Regions from separate parts of the Ensifer sp. ZNC0028 genome, predicted to be linked through region 4. Evidence: riboswitches for the same ligand, from Rfam matches in the RefSeq annotation. Region 4 holds a riboswitch; each other region holds the start of a gene.
The links. A riboswitch is a leader RNA that binds a small molecule or an ion and turns the genes downstream of it on or off. The one in region 4 is predicted to bind cobalamin.

Region 1 (4,206 bases), on a different contig from region 4:
CACGGAAGCGGCGTCGGGGGAAACCCCGGCGCCACAGACCCTCGTCGATATCGTCTTTCCCGGCGACACCAATCATCACGGCACCCTCTTTGGGGGTGCCGCATTGGCGCTGATGGACAGGATCGCCTTCATCGTTGCCACCCGCCACGGCCGCATACCCTTCGTCACCGCCTCCTGCGACCGGATCGATTTTCGCGCACCCGCCCGCATCGGCCAGATCGTCAGTTTCTCTGGCCGCCCGGTGCGCGTCGGGCGACGCTCGATGGTCGTCGACGTCGAGATGGTGGCCGAAAACCTTGCGACCGGCGGCCGCGATCTTTGCTCACGCGGACGGTTCACCATGGTTGGGATGCCGCAGGACAAAGGTGCCGACTGGCGCCTTCCGCCGCTCGCCGAGCCCGCGCCGGTGGTGCCCGAGGCGGTGGTGCCCGCGGCGGATTTCGTCGGCATGACCGACATCGTTTTTCCGGGCCAGACCAACAGCGCCGGCGCGCTCTTCGGCGGCGATGCACTCGCCCAGATGACGAAGGCGGCCTTCGTCGCCGCGACCCGACTGACCGGCAAAGCGATGGTGCTCGCCTCCTGCAGTAGCGATTTCAAGCGGCGTGTCGCCGCCGGAACGATCGTCGACACGCTGGCGCGCGTCACCCGGACCGGACGCAGTTCCACAACGATAGAGGTCGAGCTCTGGTCGGAAGAACTGCTCAGCGGCGTGCGCGTGCTGACCGTCACCGGGACTTTCGTGATGGTGGCCGTCGACAGCCGCAACCGCCCGGTTGCGGCCTTCGCCGCCTGAGCAAGCCGGGGGCGCCGCTCATGGCGCCCTCGATCCACAGGATTGATTGCGCGCCGCCATTTACTCCCCGTTATCCACACCGAAAAAGAAAAGACCTCTGCACCCCCCGCCTTCAGCATATAGAACCTATTGACGCAGATTTGCGATGAACTACTATATGTAGTGTTCGAGGTTCTTCCGATTCGCAAGGATTGGGAGCTAAGACGGGAATACGGTGCGCCGGCGGGTTTTCCGCTCAGGCTATGCCGTAGCTGCCCCCGCAACTGTAGACGGCGAGCGACTGTCCGGAATTGGACCACTGAGGCATGAGGCCTCGGGAAGGTCGGGATGGAAGCTTTGACCCGTAAGCCAGGAGACCTGCCTCGAGCAATAAACGTCCACGGGCGGGGTGTCCGGAGGGGTTGAGTGCGTGGCAGGATGAGCCTGCCCGATCGTCTCGACATCTCCCCGGCAGCCTGTCGAAAGCTTCGGGGTGAAGTCATGTCAGTTTCTTCCAGTTCAGATCCACCTTCTGCGGACGGGTGCGCATTGTTGCGCGCCTGATCGAAAGGCCGCGCCCTGAGAGCCCGCATCCGCGGAAATTCCGGAGCGCCCGACCAGAACGAGCCGGCCAGGTCGCGTAGCTGCACATGGACCAGCTTGCCGACATCCACTCCGGTCGAGGCGACCGGGGAGCGATGTTTCGTGCCCTATCGCCAAGCCCACGGTTCGCGTCCGCGCGCGCCGACGACCTCTTGCGCCCAATTTTCAGTTTCATTCACGAGGAACCCATGTCCGTCACCGTCTACAGCAAGCCCGCCTGCGTGCAATGCACCGCCACCACCCGCGCGCTCGATCGCCAGGGCATCGACTACAGGATCGTCGACATCTCCGAGGATGCGGACGCCTTCGCGCTGGTGCAGGACCTCGGCTACCGCCAGGTCCCCGTGGTCATCGCCGGCGAGCAGCATTGGGCCGGCTTCCGGCCGGACATGATCGGCGCGCTCGCCTGAGGAACGAAGCGATGGGCCTGATCGTCTATTTTTCCAGCCGCTCGGAAAACACTCATCGCTTCGTCGAAAAGCTCGGCCTTCGCGCGGCCCGCATACCGCTCAGGGAAGGTAAGGACACGCTTACAGTCACGGAGCCCTACGTGCTCGTCGTGCCGACCTATTGCGGCGACGACGGCCGGGGTGCCGTGCCGAAACAAGTGATCCGTTTCTTGAACGATACGGGCAACCGCTCTCACATCCGCGGCGTGATTGCTGCGGGCAACAGCAATTTCGGCGCGACCTACGGGATCGCCGGCGACGTGATCTCGGCCAAGTGCCGGGTACCCTATCTCTACAGGTTCGAGCTGCTCGGAACCGACGAGGACGTCGCCAATGTCAAAAACGGGATGGAACGATTTTGGACGTCACAACACTCGAACGCCCCCTGAAGGCGACGGAAGCGGCGCTGGATTACCACGCGCTGAACGCGATGCTGAACCTCTACGATGAGGAGGGGAAGATCCAGCTCGACAAGGACCGGCAGGCGGCTAAACAGTACTTCCTCCAGCACGTCAACCAGAACACGGTCTTCTTCCATAACCTGCGGGAAAAGCTCGATTATCTGGTGACCGAAGGCTATTACGAGCAGGAAGTGCTGGACCAGTATTCATTCAACTTCGTGCGCGATCTCTACGACCACGCCTATTCGAAGAAGTTCCGTTTCCCGACCTTCCTCGGCGCCTTCAAATACTACACGTCCTATACGCTCAAAACCTTCGACGGAAAGCGCTACCTGGAACGCTACGAAGACCGCGTCTGCATGGTGGCGATGGCCTTGGCGCGCGGCAACGAGGCGCTTGCCCGCGATCTCGTCGACGAGATCATTTCCGGCCGTTTCCAGCCGGCGACGCCGACCTTCCTCAATGCCGGCAAGAAGAGCCGTGGCGAGCTCGTCTCCTGCTTTCTGCTGAGGATCGAGGACAACATGGAGAGCATCGGCCGCGCCATCAATTCGGCGCTGCAGCTTTCCAAGCGCGGCGGTGGCGTGGCGCTGTCACTCACCAACATCCGCGAGATGGGCGCGCCGATCAAGCAGATCGAGAACCAGTCCTCCGGGGTCATCCCGGTCATGAAGTTGCTGGAAGACTCGTTCTCCTACGCCAACCAGCTCGGCGCGCGCCAGGGCGCGGGCGCGGTCTACCTGCATGCCCACCACCCCGACATCATGCGCTTCCTCGATACCAAGCGCGAAAATGCCGACGAGAAGATCCGCATCAAGACGCTGTCGCTCGGCGTCGTCATCCCCGACATCACCTTCGAGCTCGCTCGCAACAACGAGGACATGTACCTGTTCTCGCCCTATGACGTGCAGCAGGTCTATGGCGTGCCGCTCACCGAAATCTCGGTGACGGAGAAGTATCGCGAGATGGTGGAGGATGCCCGCATCCGCAAGCGCAAGATCAAGGCGCGCGACTTCTTCCAGATCATCGCCGAGATCCAGTTCGAGAGCGGTTATCCCTACATCATGTTCGAGGACACGGTGAACCGGGCAAACCCGATTGCCGGCCGTATCACCATGAGCAACCTCTGCTCGGAGATCCTGCAGGTTAGCGAGGCGAGCGAATTCAACGACGACCTCTCCTACAAGCACATGGGCAAGGACATCTCCTGCAACCTCGGCTCGCTGAACATCGCCGCTGCCATGGACAGCCCGGATTTCGGCCAGACGATCGAGACCTCGATCCGCGCACTGACAGCCGTCTCCGAAATGAGCCACATCTCGTCCGTACCTTCGATCGAGAAAGGCAACGACGACAGCCACGCGATCGGCCTCGGGCAGATGAACCTGCACGGCTATCTCGCCCGCGAGCGCATCTATTACGGCTCCGAGGAAGGCATCGATTTCACCAACATCTATTTCTACACGGTGACCTACCACGCGATCCGCGCATCGAACCGGCTGGCGGTCGAAAAGGGCAAGAGCTTCGCAGGCTTCGAAAACTCGAAATACGCCTCTGGCGACTATTTCGACAAATACACCCAGGCCGAATGGCTGCCGGCGACCGAAAAGGTGAAGGCGCTGTTCGAGGAAGCCGGCATTGTCATCCCGACCCAGGAAGACTGGTTGGAACTGAAACGGGCAGTGATGGAAGGAGGTCTCTACAACCAGAACCTCCAGGCCGTGCCGCCGACGGGCTCGATCTCCTACATCAACCACTCGACCTCCTCGATCCACCCGATCGTCTCGAAGATCGAGATCCGCAAGGAAGGCAAGATCGGCCGCGTCTACTACCCGGCCGCCTTCATGACCAACGACAATCTCGAATACTACCAGGACGCCTACGAGATCGGCCCGGAGAAGATCATCGACACCTATGCGGCGGCCACCCAGCACGTCGACCAGGGCCTGTCGCTGACGCTGTTCTTCCGCGACACGGC
Region 2 (4,206 bases), on a different contig from region 4:
GATATGATCGCCGTCCCTGAGGAAGACGCTGACGCCATGGCGCTCGCTGGTCCTTGTCGGGTCATCCGGATCGGCGACCGTGGCTCCCATGTCGTGGTTGAAGTCGCTCGCCATGGACGAGTACCAGACTGGGTGCTGCCACTGCATCCGGGCCTGGTATTTCTGCAGCGTCTCCAGCGGCGCGCGCGAAATCAGCACGATGGACGTATCGCGTGCGTTGAGATGCGCCGGATGGGTCATCGCGTCCACGACCCAGGAGCAGCCGTCGCAGCCCGCCTTCCATCCGGGCGCGAACATGAAGTGATAGACGATCAGTTGTCGCCGTCCGTCGAAGAGGTCGGCGAGGCTTACCGTGCCTTCGGGCCCCTCGAACGAATAGTCCTTGTCGATCCTGACCATCGGCAAGCGTCGGCGCGCGGCACTCACTTCATCGCGTGCGCGGGTAAGTGCCTTCTCCCTGGCAATCTGTTGTTCGAGTGCGACTTGCCACTCATCCATTGAAGCGATTTTAGGCAGCATTCTCAATCATCTCCCTTTTCCGCGGTTTGCTTGGAGGTGTCGGTGCAAAGCTGACTCCGATCGACGGCATCCAGCCGTCAGGCTCGGTTGCAGTTCTCGCGAAAGCTCGCAAACAGGTCTCATCGGCGCCGTCTCCGTTGCGTCCAGTTTCAATATGTTGCAAAAACATAACATGTCAAGCAAGCAGGACGAAGATCTGGTTTTCAAGGCGTTGGCTCACCCGCGCAGGCGGGCGATGCTCGATTGTCTCAAGGGCGAGGCGCAGGCCACGGGCATGCTCTGCGCGGCCTTTTCAGACATGGATCGCTGCACCGTGATGCAGCATCTGAAGGTGCTGGAGGACGCCGAGCTGATCATCGTCAGCTGGGCAGGACGCGAGCGCTGGAATTATCTCAATGCGCTGCCGATCAAGCACATTTACGACCGCTGGATCAGCGACTATGCCGCCCATGCCGTGACCATTCTCGACAGGCTGAAGACCGATCTCGAAGGGTAAATCTGAAGATAGTGTGAATTACGGATCACTTAAACAGTATTCATTTGTGTATAGTTTTCCGACAATCGACAATGTTCTGCCTATTTGAGGGGAGTGATATTTAGTGAAATTACGAGACGCGAAAGAATTTCTACCTTTCCTGGCAAGTGTTTCGAAAGCGTCGCTTTCATGCTTGCGCTCCACTCGTTCGTTGAGTAGGGAATTCTCGTCGGTTTCCGAAAGGAAATAACAGGGAATTCGCCGCGGCTCGCCGCGAAACGAAACTGCCCCCGCAACTGTAGGCGGCCAGTCCTCTCTCGAAAATGCCACTGGGCGATGGTCCGGGAAGGCCGAGAGGGAGCCAAGACCCGCCAGTCAGGAGACCTACCGACACCTGTAACTGAACAAGCCGGGCGGGGTGTCCGGGGAGGTTGTCGATGTCGTTGGTCGCGCCACAAGTGCCGGCTGTCGATGTTCTCTTGAACATCGGTTCGATCATTGCGTCCTGGCTCGTCCCCTCCGATCCGCGCGATCAACAGATCGGAGACAATGTGCCATGACCGCTTCGCGTTTCCTGCTTGCCGCCTCTGGCTTCGCCTTCTTCGCCACCGCCGCTGCTGCCGAACCCACCGCCTATCCGCTGACCCTGGACAATTGCGGCGAGACGATCACCTTCGACAAGGCGCCGGCGACCTCGGCGACCGTCGGGCAGGCGGCAACCGAGGTTCTCTATTCGCTCGGCCTCGGCGACAAGGTTACGGGCACGTCGGTCTGGTTCAATGACGTGCTGCCGGAATTTGCCGAGGTCAATGCCAAGGTTCCGCGCCTGGCGGACAACGACCCGAGCTTTGAAAGCGTCGTCGCCAAGAAGCCGGGGCTCGTCGCCGTGCAGTTCGTCTGGCACGTCGGCCCCGAAGGGATCGTTGCGACCCGAACCCAGTTCCACGAAGTAGGAATTCCGACCTATGTCCTTCCGGCCGACTGCGTCGCCAAGGACAACTCGGTGGGTGTGGACGGCACGCGAAGCGCGCTCTTCTCGACTGCCAGCATCCATCAGGGCGTGCGTGAACTCGCGCAGATCTTCGATGTTCAAGACAAAGGCGAGGCATTCGTCGCAGAACTCGCCAAGCGTGAGGCCAACGCCATTGAGCAGGCCAAGGCGCTCAATTTGAAGGATGTGTCTGCGGCCTTCTGGTTCTCCAGCGCGGAGATGGACATCGATCCCTATGTGGTCGGCCGGAAGGGAGCGCCTGCCTACATGATGGATAAGCTCGGCATCCGCAACGTGGTCGGCTCGGACGAAGAATGGCCGGTCGTCGGTTGGGAAACGATCGCCAAGGCCAACCCCACCATGATCGTCATCGCCAAGATGGATCGCCGGCGCTTTCCGGCCGACGACTACCTGAAGAAGATCGAGTTCCTGAAGACCGATCCGGTTGCCAGCCAGATGGATGCGGTGAAGAACAACCGCATCGTCGTCATGGATGCGCACGCGATGGACGCCACGATCAGAACGGTCGCCGGTATTGAAGTTCTCTCCGCTGCGCTTAAGGATTTCGGGTTGGCGAAGTGAAGACCGGCCTCTCGCGGCGCGCCCCTGCTTCCCGGCTTGGCCGGGCAGCCACGGGGACATTGGCTCTGTTTGCCACCGTTCTTGCCGGAACCTGCATCGGTGAAACGCCGATACCCGTCTTGACGGTTCTCCAGACCTTGGGGAACAAGATTTTCGGCGCGACCTATGGGCTCGATCCCATCGATGTCGGGATCATCTGGAACTACCGCCTGCCGCGGGCGATCGTTGCCGCCTGCTGCGGGGCGGGCCTCGCGGTTTCGGGCATGGTGCTCCAGTCCCTCCTGCGCAACGCCCTGGCGGATCCCTATCTTCTCGGCATCTCCGCCGGCGCCTCGACCGGCGCCGTGGCCGTTACCGTCGCCGGCCTCGGGGCTGGCGCGGTCTCGATGTCGCTCGGCGCCTTTGTCGGCGCCGTGACGGCTTTCCTCATGGTGGCGATCCTCGCCCGTGCCGCCGGTGGCGGGGTCACTCTGCGCGGAACAGGGCAGATCGTGCTTGCCGGCATCGCCGGATCGCAACTGTTCAACGCGCTGACCTCTTTCATCATCACCAAGTCGGCCAATGCGGAGCAGGCGCGGGGCATCATGTTCTGGCTGCTCGGCAACCTCAGCGGTGCGCGGTGGCCGGACGTCTGGCTGGCCGTGCCCGTGGCCCTTGTCGGGCTCGGCGCCTGCATCTGGTATGCCCGCGCGCTCGACGCCTTTTCCTTCGGGGCGGAATCCGCCGCGTCGCTCGGCGTACCCGTGCGGGCCGTCCAGGTGGTGCTGATCGGCCTTACCGCGCTGGTGACGGCCGTGATGGTCAGCATCGTCGGCTCCATCGGCTTCGTCGGGCTCGTGATACCGCATGCGGCCCGTTTCCTCGTTGGTGTGCGTCATGGCCGGCTCGGCCCGGCAACCGCCCTCATCGGGGCGGTCTTTCTGATCGCGGCGGATATCCTGTCGCGGACGATCGTTCCTGGCCAGGTGCTGCCGATCGGCGTGATCACCGCCCTGGTTGGGGCACCGGCCTTTGCCCTGATCCTTATCCGCGGGAGGCACCGATCATGATCCTGGAAGCACGCGATCTCGGCTGGTCCGTCCGCGGCAAGGCGATCGTTTCCCATGTCGATCTCGCCGTGCGGCAGGGAGAGACACTCGGCCTTGTCGGCCCCAACGGCTCCGGCAAATCGACCTTGATGCGGCTGCTGGCCGGCATCGTCCGGTCGACGTCGGGCGAGGTGCGGATCAACGGGCAGATGCTGCACGCCATGCCACGCCGCCAGGCTGCCCAGTTGATCGCCTTCCTCGAGCAGCAAGCCGAGACGACGGAAGCGATCTCGGTTCGCGATGCGGTTGAACTTGGCCGCACGCCCTGGCTCACGCCGCTGCAGCCCTGGTCGGCGGAAGACGACCGGATCGTCAGGCAAGCGCTCGACGATACCGATATGGCGGGCTTCGAAAACCGTTCGTGGGCAACACTTTCCGGCGGGGAACGCCAGCGGGTTCACCTGGCGCGGGCCTTGGCGCAACAGCCGCAGGTCCTGTTGCTCGACGAGCCGACAAATCACCTGGATATCCAGCACCAGCTTTCGATCCTGAAGCTGGTGGCTGACCTGCCGATAACCTCCGTCGTCGCCTTACACGATCTCAACCAGGCC
Region 3 (4,206 bases), on a different contig from region 4:
CAGGCAGAGCACCAGCACGGAGAGCGCAAAGGCGATCTGTTTCGGTCCGTCGGTGCTAAGCCCCCGCACGAATTGCGGCCCGACGCCGTAGCCGACGGCGAAGAGGAAGATCAGGAACAGGGTGGATTTGAGGTCACCGGAAACCTGGATGCCAAGCTGCCCGATGAGAACGCCGGCCAGAAGCGTGGCGGTGACATTTCCAAGGTTGAACCCCGCGACCTTGATCGGACCGATGAGGAAACCGATGCCAAGCGCGAGGAAGACGGCGACGGGTGGATAGGTCCGAAGCGTGTCGACGAAAAAATCGATGGGATTCACTGCTGCTATTCCCTTCAGAAAGTTGAGTTGCCATCACTTCATTTCGGGATCTGCGCGGCTAAGTTGAGCTTGTTTTCGGATCTTGTCGATGCCCAATCTTAATCCCGGCAATTGTCGCTTCGGTCGTCGAAATTCTCAACCGGCATAGGGTTACGTGAGCGTAACGTATGTTACATTTGAGCGGTTTTACTTGGGTGCGCGCCTGGCGGACGCCGCGATGCGTCCGCCGCATGCGATCGAAACACGGATGCGCGCGACAGTATCGCGCCGGCACTTCAACTCTGGTGTTGTAATTCGTAATGTTATCTCGCAACGTGAGGCATGAGGCGTTTTCTCTTGGCTATGCTTGAACATACGGCTGGAGGCGCAAGGAACGATGGGCCTTTCTGCTTGCGATAGGGGCGACAGAACTTCGAAGGTCGAGATGAAAAGCGGCATCGTCTCCGCAAGCGCGGCCGGTTCGTAAGGTGACGAGGAGGGGGAGCAATGATGGATGAGGTTATCCGTAGGCTGGGGGCGCTTGGCGTTCAGCTTCCAACGCCGCCGAAGCCGCTCGGCGCCTATCGCGCGGTGATCGAGGCGGGCGAGATGCTTCATGTCTCGATGCAGGGGCCGCTGCTCGACGGGCGCTTCGTGCACACGGGGCTGCTCGGGCGCGACGTGACGATCGACGAGGGGCGCAAGGCGGCCGAGCTGGCTGTGCTCAATGCGCTGGCGCAGATCCACGAACATCTCGGCCGTTTCGAGCGCATTCGCCAGATCGTCCGGTTGGAGGGGCATGTCGCCTGCACCGAGGATTTCCTCGACCACCCGAAGGTGCTCGACGGGGCCTCCGAGTTTCTGGCTGCCGCCTTTGGCGAAAGGGCCGGCCATATCCGCTCCGTCTGCGGCGTGCGCAACCTGCCGGGCAACGCCGCGGTGGCGGTGACGCTGACGGCCGAGCTCTTTCCGCCGGAGTTCTGAGGCGACACGGCTGCCTGTCGGTCGTGAGGCGGATTTTGGCTGTAGGGCGTCGGATCGTGTCCGACGCTCAATTTTCGGCTTGCGCGACGTAATGTTATTTAATAACAAACTGCGCATGACGATACGCCGCATGTTGATAGATCCTTCCCGCCTGTGCCGTGCGGTTGTCTCCCCCGCCGATTCATGCGAGGAAGGCGGTGATGGTGCTGCGTCCGCGACAATGCGGAGGCGGCTGAAAAGGGAACACGGAACGGACGACCCTGATGGGGCCGAGACCGTGGCTGCCCCCGCAACTGTGAGCGGAAAGCGCATTCACACCATGTCACTGGCGATCAGCCGGGAAGACGTGGATGCGCCACGACCCGCGAGCCAGGAGACCTGCCATCGAACCGATCAACCACAACGGACGGGGTGTTCCGATGGAAAAGAACTGGCTTTCGCACGACGGCTATCCGTCCTTCTGCCGTTTCGCCATCTCTTGCCGTCAGTCCGGCGGAGGGCAGGAATGGCTGAGCCGAATTTCCGACAGCACAAGATAACGGTCTGCACCGATTGCCGCTTCACCGGTGGCCCCTGCGCGCCCGGCGCCGAGCTGATCAAGCGGCTGAACGGCAGCATCGCTGCACTCGGCGCACCGCTCGATCGTGACTTCTCGATTGCCGGCACGGTGTGCATGGCGGCCTGCACGCGGCCCTGCACCATCGCCTTCCAGGCGACGGGAAAGGCAACCTATCTCTTCGGCGACGTCTCGCCGGACGAAGACATCGACGATCTCGTACGCTTTGCCACAACCTATGCCGAGCGTGGCGATGGCATGACGCGGGCGGCCGAGCGGCCACGCGGGTTGAAAGGCAAGACGCTTGCCCGCATCCCCGCAGCGATGCTCGTTTCCGAAGACCTCGGCGGGCACTTCCAATGACGGCGCAGGGAGGGATCAACCCATGAGCTGCACGGCAACGGGAGCGGCACTCAAGGTCGAGGGCCTTCACTGGGGGCCACGCGCGGGGCTGACGCTGGTCAAGGACATCGGCTTTTCGATCGCGGCGGGCAGCCGGCTTGCGATCCTCGGGCCGAACGGTGCCGGCAAGACCTCGCTTCTGCGCTGCCTCTACCGGGCGGTGCAGCCGAATGCCGGCCGTGTTTCGGTCGATGGCATCGATCTGTGGTCGATCTCGGCGCGCGAGGCGGCAAGGACGATCGCCGTCGTCCTGCAGGAAATGCCCGGCGACTTTCCCTTCAGCGTGCGCGACGTCGTGATGATGGGGCGCATTCCGCGGCGGGAAGGCTTGAGCGGCTGGAGCGATTTCGACCGCGATCGGGTGCAGCATGCACTCGCGCATCTCGATCTCGCGCATCTTGCCGGTCGCCAGTTCGCCACGCTTTCGGGCGGTGAGAAGCAGCGGGTGCTGATCGCCCGCGCGCTGGCGCAGGAGCCGCGCATCATCATTCTCGACGAGCCGACCAACCATCTCGACATCCGCCACCAGCTCGAAATCCTCGAGTTGCTGCAGACGCTGAAGCTGACGATCGTCTCAACGCTGCACGACATCAATCTCGCCGCCGAGTTTGCGACCGACGTCGCGATCCTGACCGCCGGGCGGCTGACGGCGTTCGGCACGCCCGAAGAGGTGCTCAGCCCCGGCGAACTTTCGGCCGCCTTCGGCGTCACTGCCACCGTTCACAATGCCGCCGCCGGCGGCGCCCGCTTTTCCTTTTCACTTCCTCGACAGGGATCTATTTCATGAAGATCAATATTGCCCCATTTTTCCTTCTTTTCGTGCTGGCCGCCGCAACCCCGGCGCTCGCCTATCCGGTCACGGTCAAGAGCTGCAACCGAGAGGTGACCTTCGACGCGGCGCCGAAACGCGCGATCGCCAACGACGTCAACTTGGTGGAGATGATGCTGGCGTTGCGGCTGCAGGACCGCATGGTCGGCTATACCGGCGTTTCCGGCTGGAAGACGCTGGACGAGAAGCTGCGCGAAGGCGTCAAGGAACTGCCGGAGCTTTCGGAGAAGTATCCGACCAAGGAAGTGCTGCTCAACGCCGACGCCGACTTCTTCTTTGCCGGCTGGAACTACGGCATGAAGGTCGGCGGCGAGGTCACGCCCGAAACCTTGGCGCCCTTCAAGATCGGCGTCTACGAGCTGACCGAATCCTGCATCCACGTGATGGCCAAGGCAAAGCCAACGATGGACGACATGTTCGTCGATCTTCTCAATCTCGGCCGCATTTTCGGCGTCGAGGATCGCGCCGAGACGCTGGTTGACGGCTACCGCCGCCAGCTTGCCGAGATCACCAAGGCGAACGCCGGCAAGGCAAAGCCGACACGGGTCTTCGTCTATGATTCGGGCGAGGAGAAGCCCTTCACGTCCGGCCGCTTCGGCATTCCGACGGCGATGATCGAGGCCGCCGGCGGCGCCAACATCATGGATGATGTCGACAAGAGCTGGGTGGAGATCTCCTGGGAGCCGGTGATCGAGCGCAATCCGGAAGTGGTCGTCATCGTCAACTACGGCGAGGTGAAGGCCGAGGACAAGATCGCCTTCATGAAGACCAATCCGGCATTCAAGAATGTCGATGCCGTCAGGAACGATCGCTTCGTCGTGCTCGACTATGTCGAGGCGACGCCGGGGCCGCGCAACATCGACGCCATCGCCCGTCTCGCCAAGACCTTTCACGGCGAAGGCCTGTAACCGATGCTGGCTGAGGATACGTCGGCTGACACCGTTGCGGTTTCGCGTGCCGCGTCTCAACGGGTGGCCCGCAGCGGTTTCGGCCTTGCCGCCGGCCTGCTGCTGCTTCTCCTGACGGTGACGGCCGCCGTATCGCTCGGCTCGGCGCAGATCCCGGTTGCGACCGTCTGGTCGATCATCGCCAGCAAGATCTCGCCCGGTAGCGTCGAGGTCTTCTGGTCGGCGGGCCG
Region 4 (4,206 bases):
CAGCGCGACGTTCATGGCGAGATCGCGCGCCATCAACCCCTGCGGCGACGTCTCCCATTGCGCCCGCGACGAGCCGGAGAAGATCACCTGCAGGACAGGCGCACCGGTCGATTCCAGCACGGTCGGCTGGCGATCGGCCCCTGGCGACGAGACGGCAAAACCGGTGGCGTTCATCACCACGTCGGGTGCAGCTTCAGCAAAGATCGCTTGCAGCGTGCCGACGGAAACCGCATCCTTGAGGCTGGAGACGAAGACCGGCAGCGCGCGGACACCTTGTTTCGCTAACGCGTCGATCAGCGCCTCGACCGGCCGTGTCTCGCCGCTCTGGACGAGGGCGCGGTAAAAGCAAATTGCGACTGTCGGGGGTTCGAATCCCTCCCCCGCTACCATTTGCCCGCAACCTTGCTGAATATACGCCAACCACTCCGAAACCCCGATCACGCCCTTACCCGGCCACCAGATTCCGGCCTTCAGCAGCGGCTTGGCTGGCTGCGGCTTCTCGGCACCGGTGACCAGCGCCGCGGCATAGTCGAGGAAGAGGCCGGCATTGTCGGCGCCGCCTTCGGTAAAATAGGCCCAGAGGCGCTGGCGGTCGTCGGCTGCGACGGTGGAGAAAGGCTCAAGCCCCGGATCCGGCTTGTCGTCGCCCGGCAGCACCGCGATCTGGAAACGGTGAGTGACGGCAGCCGCATGCAGAGCTTCCAGCAGATAGCGGAAATAGCTGGCGCCACCGAGCGGACGGACGACGATCAGCTTCGCATGGCGCGCCGTGCGCTCGACATAGGTATCGACCGACATCGGGTGCATCAGGCTCATGAGGCTGGCGATGCGCAGGCTCAGGCCCCCGTCGCGGCGGCCGTGGGCTGCGGCGATCGAGGAGAGCTCGGTGTCGGCGGCCGAGAGGAAAAGGATATCGGCCGGCGTTTGCCCAAGGTCGATCGCTTCGTTACCGTCGGCGATCGTTCCTTTCTGGGCGAGAAGCAGATGCATTCGTCTTGTCCGTTCGGGCAATTCCGAACGAAAACGCTAAGAGCGTTTTCCATCCGGAACTGCATCATTTCAATGCGTTAGATCATTTCATTCAAGGAACGATCTAGACCAGCGCGGTGATCGCAGCGCGCACCGCTGCCTCGTCCATGTCGTGCAGGCCGATGACGACGAGGCGCGTGCCGCGCTTTTCGCCAGCAGCCCAGGCACGATCATAATACTGGTCGACGCGGGCGCCGACCGCCTGGATCAGGAGGCGCATCGGCTTGCCGGGGACGTCGGCAAAGCCCTTGAGGCGCAGCACGTCATGCTCGGCAATCACGCCCTTCAGCCGGTCGATGAAGGCCGAGGGATCGGCGATCGAACCGAGCTCGACGACAAAGCTGTCGAACTCGTCGTGGTCGTGCTCTTCGCCTGCTTCGTGCTCCATCTCGTGGTGCGACTTGCGGTTGGCGATATCGCTTTCCGTGCCGACGCCGAGGCCGAGCAGGATGGCGGCGGCAACTTCGCCGTTCTTCGCCTCGATCATCGCAGGCTTGCGGCTGGTGCGCGAAGACACCTCGTCGCGCACGGCCTTGAGGCCGGAAGCGTCGATAAGGTCGGTCTTGTTCAGCACGATGAGATCGGCAGCGGTCAGCTGGTCCTCGAACAGTTCCTCGATCGGGCTTTCGTGATCGAGATTGTCGTCCTCGACGCGCAGCGCATCGACCTTGTCGTGGTCGTCGGCAAAGCGGCCGGCGGCAACGGCCGCACTGTCGACCACGGTGACGACGCCATCGACGGTCACTTCGCTGCGGATATCCGGCCAGTTGAAGGCGGCGATCAGCGGCTGCGGCAAAGCGAGACCCGAGGTTTCGATGATGATGTGATCGGGACGGTTCTCGCGCTCGAGCAGCTTGGTCATGGTCGGGATAAAATCATCGGCAACCGTGCAGCAGATGCAGCCATTGGTGAGCTCGATGATGTCGTCCTCGGTGCAGGCCTCCGCACCGCAGCCCTTGAGCACGTCGCCATCGACGCCGAGATCGCCGAACTCGTTGATGATCAGCGCGATGCGCTTGCCGTCGGCGTTCTGCAAAAGGTTGCGGATCATCGTGGTCTTGCCGGCGCCAAGGAAGCCGGTGATGACGGTCGCCGGGATCTTGCCCTGGTTGGCTCTCGCAGTGGTCATTTTTCAACCCTTCATTTTCAGCGGCAAACCGGCCGCGACAAAGTAAACTTCAGCGGATTTCTCCGCAACGATCTGGTGAAGCCGGCCGGCATGGTCGCGAAACTCGCGGGCCATGCGGTTCTCGGGCACGATGCCGAGGCCGACCTCGTTGGAAACGAATACGAGACGCGCCTGCGCCTCGGGCAGATACGCGGCAAGGGCGGCGAACTCCGTCGCGATGTCGCGCTCTTCGAGCATGAGATTGGTGAGCCACAGCGTCAGGCAGTCGATCAGGACCACGTTGGCAGGATTGTCGACGCGGCTGAGCACGCCGACGAGATCGACCGGCTCCTCATGCGTCGTCCAGCCTTCGCCGCGGCTTATCCGGTGGTGGTCGATGCGCGCGCGCATTTCGTCGTCCCAGGCGCGTCCCGTGGCGACATAATGTCTGGTGAGGCCGGACGCTTCGGCGAGCCTCTCGGAGAAGCTCGATTTGCCGGAACGGGCGCCGCCGAGGACCAGCACGGGTCCGGCGCTGAGACTGCTCATCGTCGCCGCCTCAACACGCCGAGATCAGCGGAAGGCGGCAACGGCCGTCGGGCGCGCCGCGGGCGCGTTCTTGAAAACATCTGCGAGCCAAAACAACCTCCGTGATGGCGTTGGAGACAAACGTCCCCTCGGGCGGAATGCCCATGTCGGATGGCAGGTCTCCTGGCTCACGGCGTCACGGGGCCAAACATCGCCTCGCCCTTAACGGGCAAGGTTCCGATGTCAGGACCCGAGCGGCCCGCCTCACCTTCCCGGCGTTTTTTTCCGACAGCGAACCTTTTGCACGTCATCTCCGACGCGCAGGCGCTGCGGGCGGCTTCGTGAAAGGCGGACGATTCGTAGAAGAAGAGGCGTCCAACCCGGCTGATCACGATGCCACGCCAGTGGCTTTTCCGGCTTGATCCCCGACCTGCCCCGGCTGCCCATGCAACCGGCCGACAGCCCGGCACCAAACCCGATGGCGAACCCTGACCGTTCTACAGTCGCGGGGTCGGCTGCGATAAGGATGCCCGATTTGGGTCCATCCGTCACATTCCCAATTATTCCCCCGTGTCGCCACGACAAGGAGGAACCATCCAACAGCCGATGATTAGGAACCGGACCGCGCAAAGTCAATCGACGCATGCGACGCCTCCCCGGCCGAGTTGCGCCACGCGACGATTTGTCGAGCCGTGAACGGACGGCCGCGGCCCGCCAAGAACGGCAATGCATCCGCCTGCCTTCCACCCGTGGCTCACTCTCATTTTGTGCCAAATCGCTATCAGAATGCGCCAATGCGCCCTCAAGCTCTGGCGCACCTCTGTTCCGAGGCAAATTCGCCGGGATGATGATCAATTCACCGCATGGTTCTGTGGACCGTGCGGTAATCGACCCCACAGGAGCGCTACTCTTTCGGTTGAGGATTGACGATTTTCAGCCGGCACGTCGCGATCACCGCCGTGGTCGAGACTGCGGCTGCGGCCAGATAAATGGCGCTCGCCCCCCAGCCTTCACCGAGGCTCCCGGACAGAAGCGTGCCGAGCCCGTAGCCGGCCCACATAAAGCTGGTAAGCCAGCCAAACGCCTCGGTTCGATCCTCCGGTCGGGCACTCAGCCCGACAGCGAGCTGGCCGAGCGCATCCCGGGCTCCGCTGAAAACCCCGGCACCGAGATAGAGCAGCAACAGAAGCCAATGGTTTGAGGTCATGCTCATCAAGATGAAAAAGCAGGCCGTCACCAGGTGAAAGGCAATCATGCCGCGCTTCACCGAAGGTTGCGCGCGCAGCGCGCCATAGAAAATGCCGCCGAAAACCTCGCCGGCAGCAAATCCACCGAGAAGAACACCTGCCAGGGTGGCCGTGACGCTCGCCACCGCGCCAATCTGCATGGCACCAATCGTAAAGGTGTCGAGGGCGACGATCGCCAGAAGCAGCGCCAGCGGAGCGTTGGCGAGGACGGAAAACAGCCTTCGCGGACGACGCTCGGTGGCCTTCCTTGCCACGGGACTGTTGGCGATCAGCATGTCGCCAATGACCTTTGCG

Region 1: linked by a shared signal. The riboswitch ahead of nrdH (glutaredoxin-like protein NrdH) and the one ahead of cobU (bifunctional adenosylcobinamide kinase/adenosylcobinamide-phosphate guanylyltransferase) in region 4 are both predicted to bind cobalamin.
Region 2: linked by a shared signal. The riboswitch ahead of L981_RS04410 (ABC transporter substrate-binding protein) and the one ahead of cobU (bifunctional adenosylcobinamide kinase/adenosylcobinamide-phosphate guanylyltransferase) in region 4 are both predicted to bind cobalamin.
Region 3: linked by a shared signal. The riboswitch ahead of L981_RS19165 (DUF1636 domain-containing protein) and the one ahead of cobU (bifunctional adenosylcobinamide kinase/adenosylcobinamide-phosphate guanylyltransferase) in region 4 are both predicted to bind cobalamin.

The regions. Positions count from the first base shown of each region.
Region 1 covers NZ_JTLA01000107.1:25,562-29,767, reverse strand. Annotated here, with positions in the region: gene L981_RS24830 (acyl-CoA thioesterase) at 1-796, shown strand, start outside; cobalamin riboswitch at 949-1,176, shown strand; gene nrdH (glutaredoxin-like protein NrdH) at 1,567-1,788, shown strand; gene nrdI (class Ib ribonucleoside-diphosphate reductase assembly flavoprotein NrdI) at 1,800-2,216, shown strand; gene nrdE (class 1b ribonucleoside-diphosphate reductase subunit alpha) at 2,186-4,206, shown strand, end outside.
Region 2 covers NZ_JTLA01000015.1:89,033-93,238, reverse strand. Annotated here, with positions in the region: gene L981_RS04420 (DUF899 domain-containing protein) at 1-519, opposite strand, end outside; gene L981_RS04415 (helix-turn-helix transcriptional regulator) at 692-1,015, shown strand; cobalamin riboswitch at 1,208-1,401, shown strand; gene L981_RS04410 (ABC transporter substrate-binding protein) at 1,551-2,567, shown strand; gene L981_RS04405 (iron ABC transporter permease) at 2,564-3,616, shown strand; gene L981_RS04400 (ABC transporter ATP-binding protein) at 3,613-4,206, shown strand, end outside.
Region 3 covers NZ_JTLA01000084.1:10,572-14,777, forward strand. Annotated here, with positions in the region: gene aspT (aspartate-alanine antiporter) at 1-318, opposite strand, end outside; gene L981_RS19160 (RidA family protein) at 805-1,281, shown strand; cobalamin riboswitch at 1,466-1,682, shown strand; gene L981_RS19165 (DUF1636 domain-containing protein) at 1,787-2,200, shown strand; gene L981_RS19170 (ABC transporter ATP-binding protein) at 2,223-3,026, shown strand; gene L981_RS19175 (ABC transporter substrate-binding protein) at 3,023-3,976, shown strand; gene L981_RS19180 (iron ABC transporter permease) at 3,980-4,206, shown strand, end outside.
Region 4 covers NZ_JTLA01000063.1:34,349-38,554, forward strand. Annotated here, with positions in the region: gene cobN (cobaltochelatase subunit CobN) at 1-990, opposite strand, end outside; gene cobW (cobalamin biosynthesis protein CobW) at 1,094-2,158, opposite strand; gene cobU (bifunctional adenosylcobinamide kinase/adenosylcobinamide-phosphate guanylyltransferase) at 2,162-2,686, opposite strand; cobalamin riboswitch at 2,821-3,277, opposite strand; gene L981_RS14850 (MFS transporter) at 3,570-4,206, opposite strand, start outside.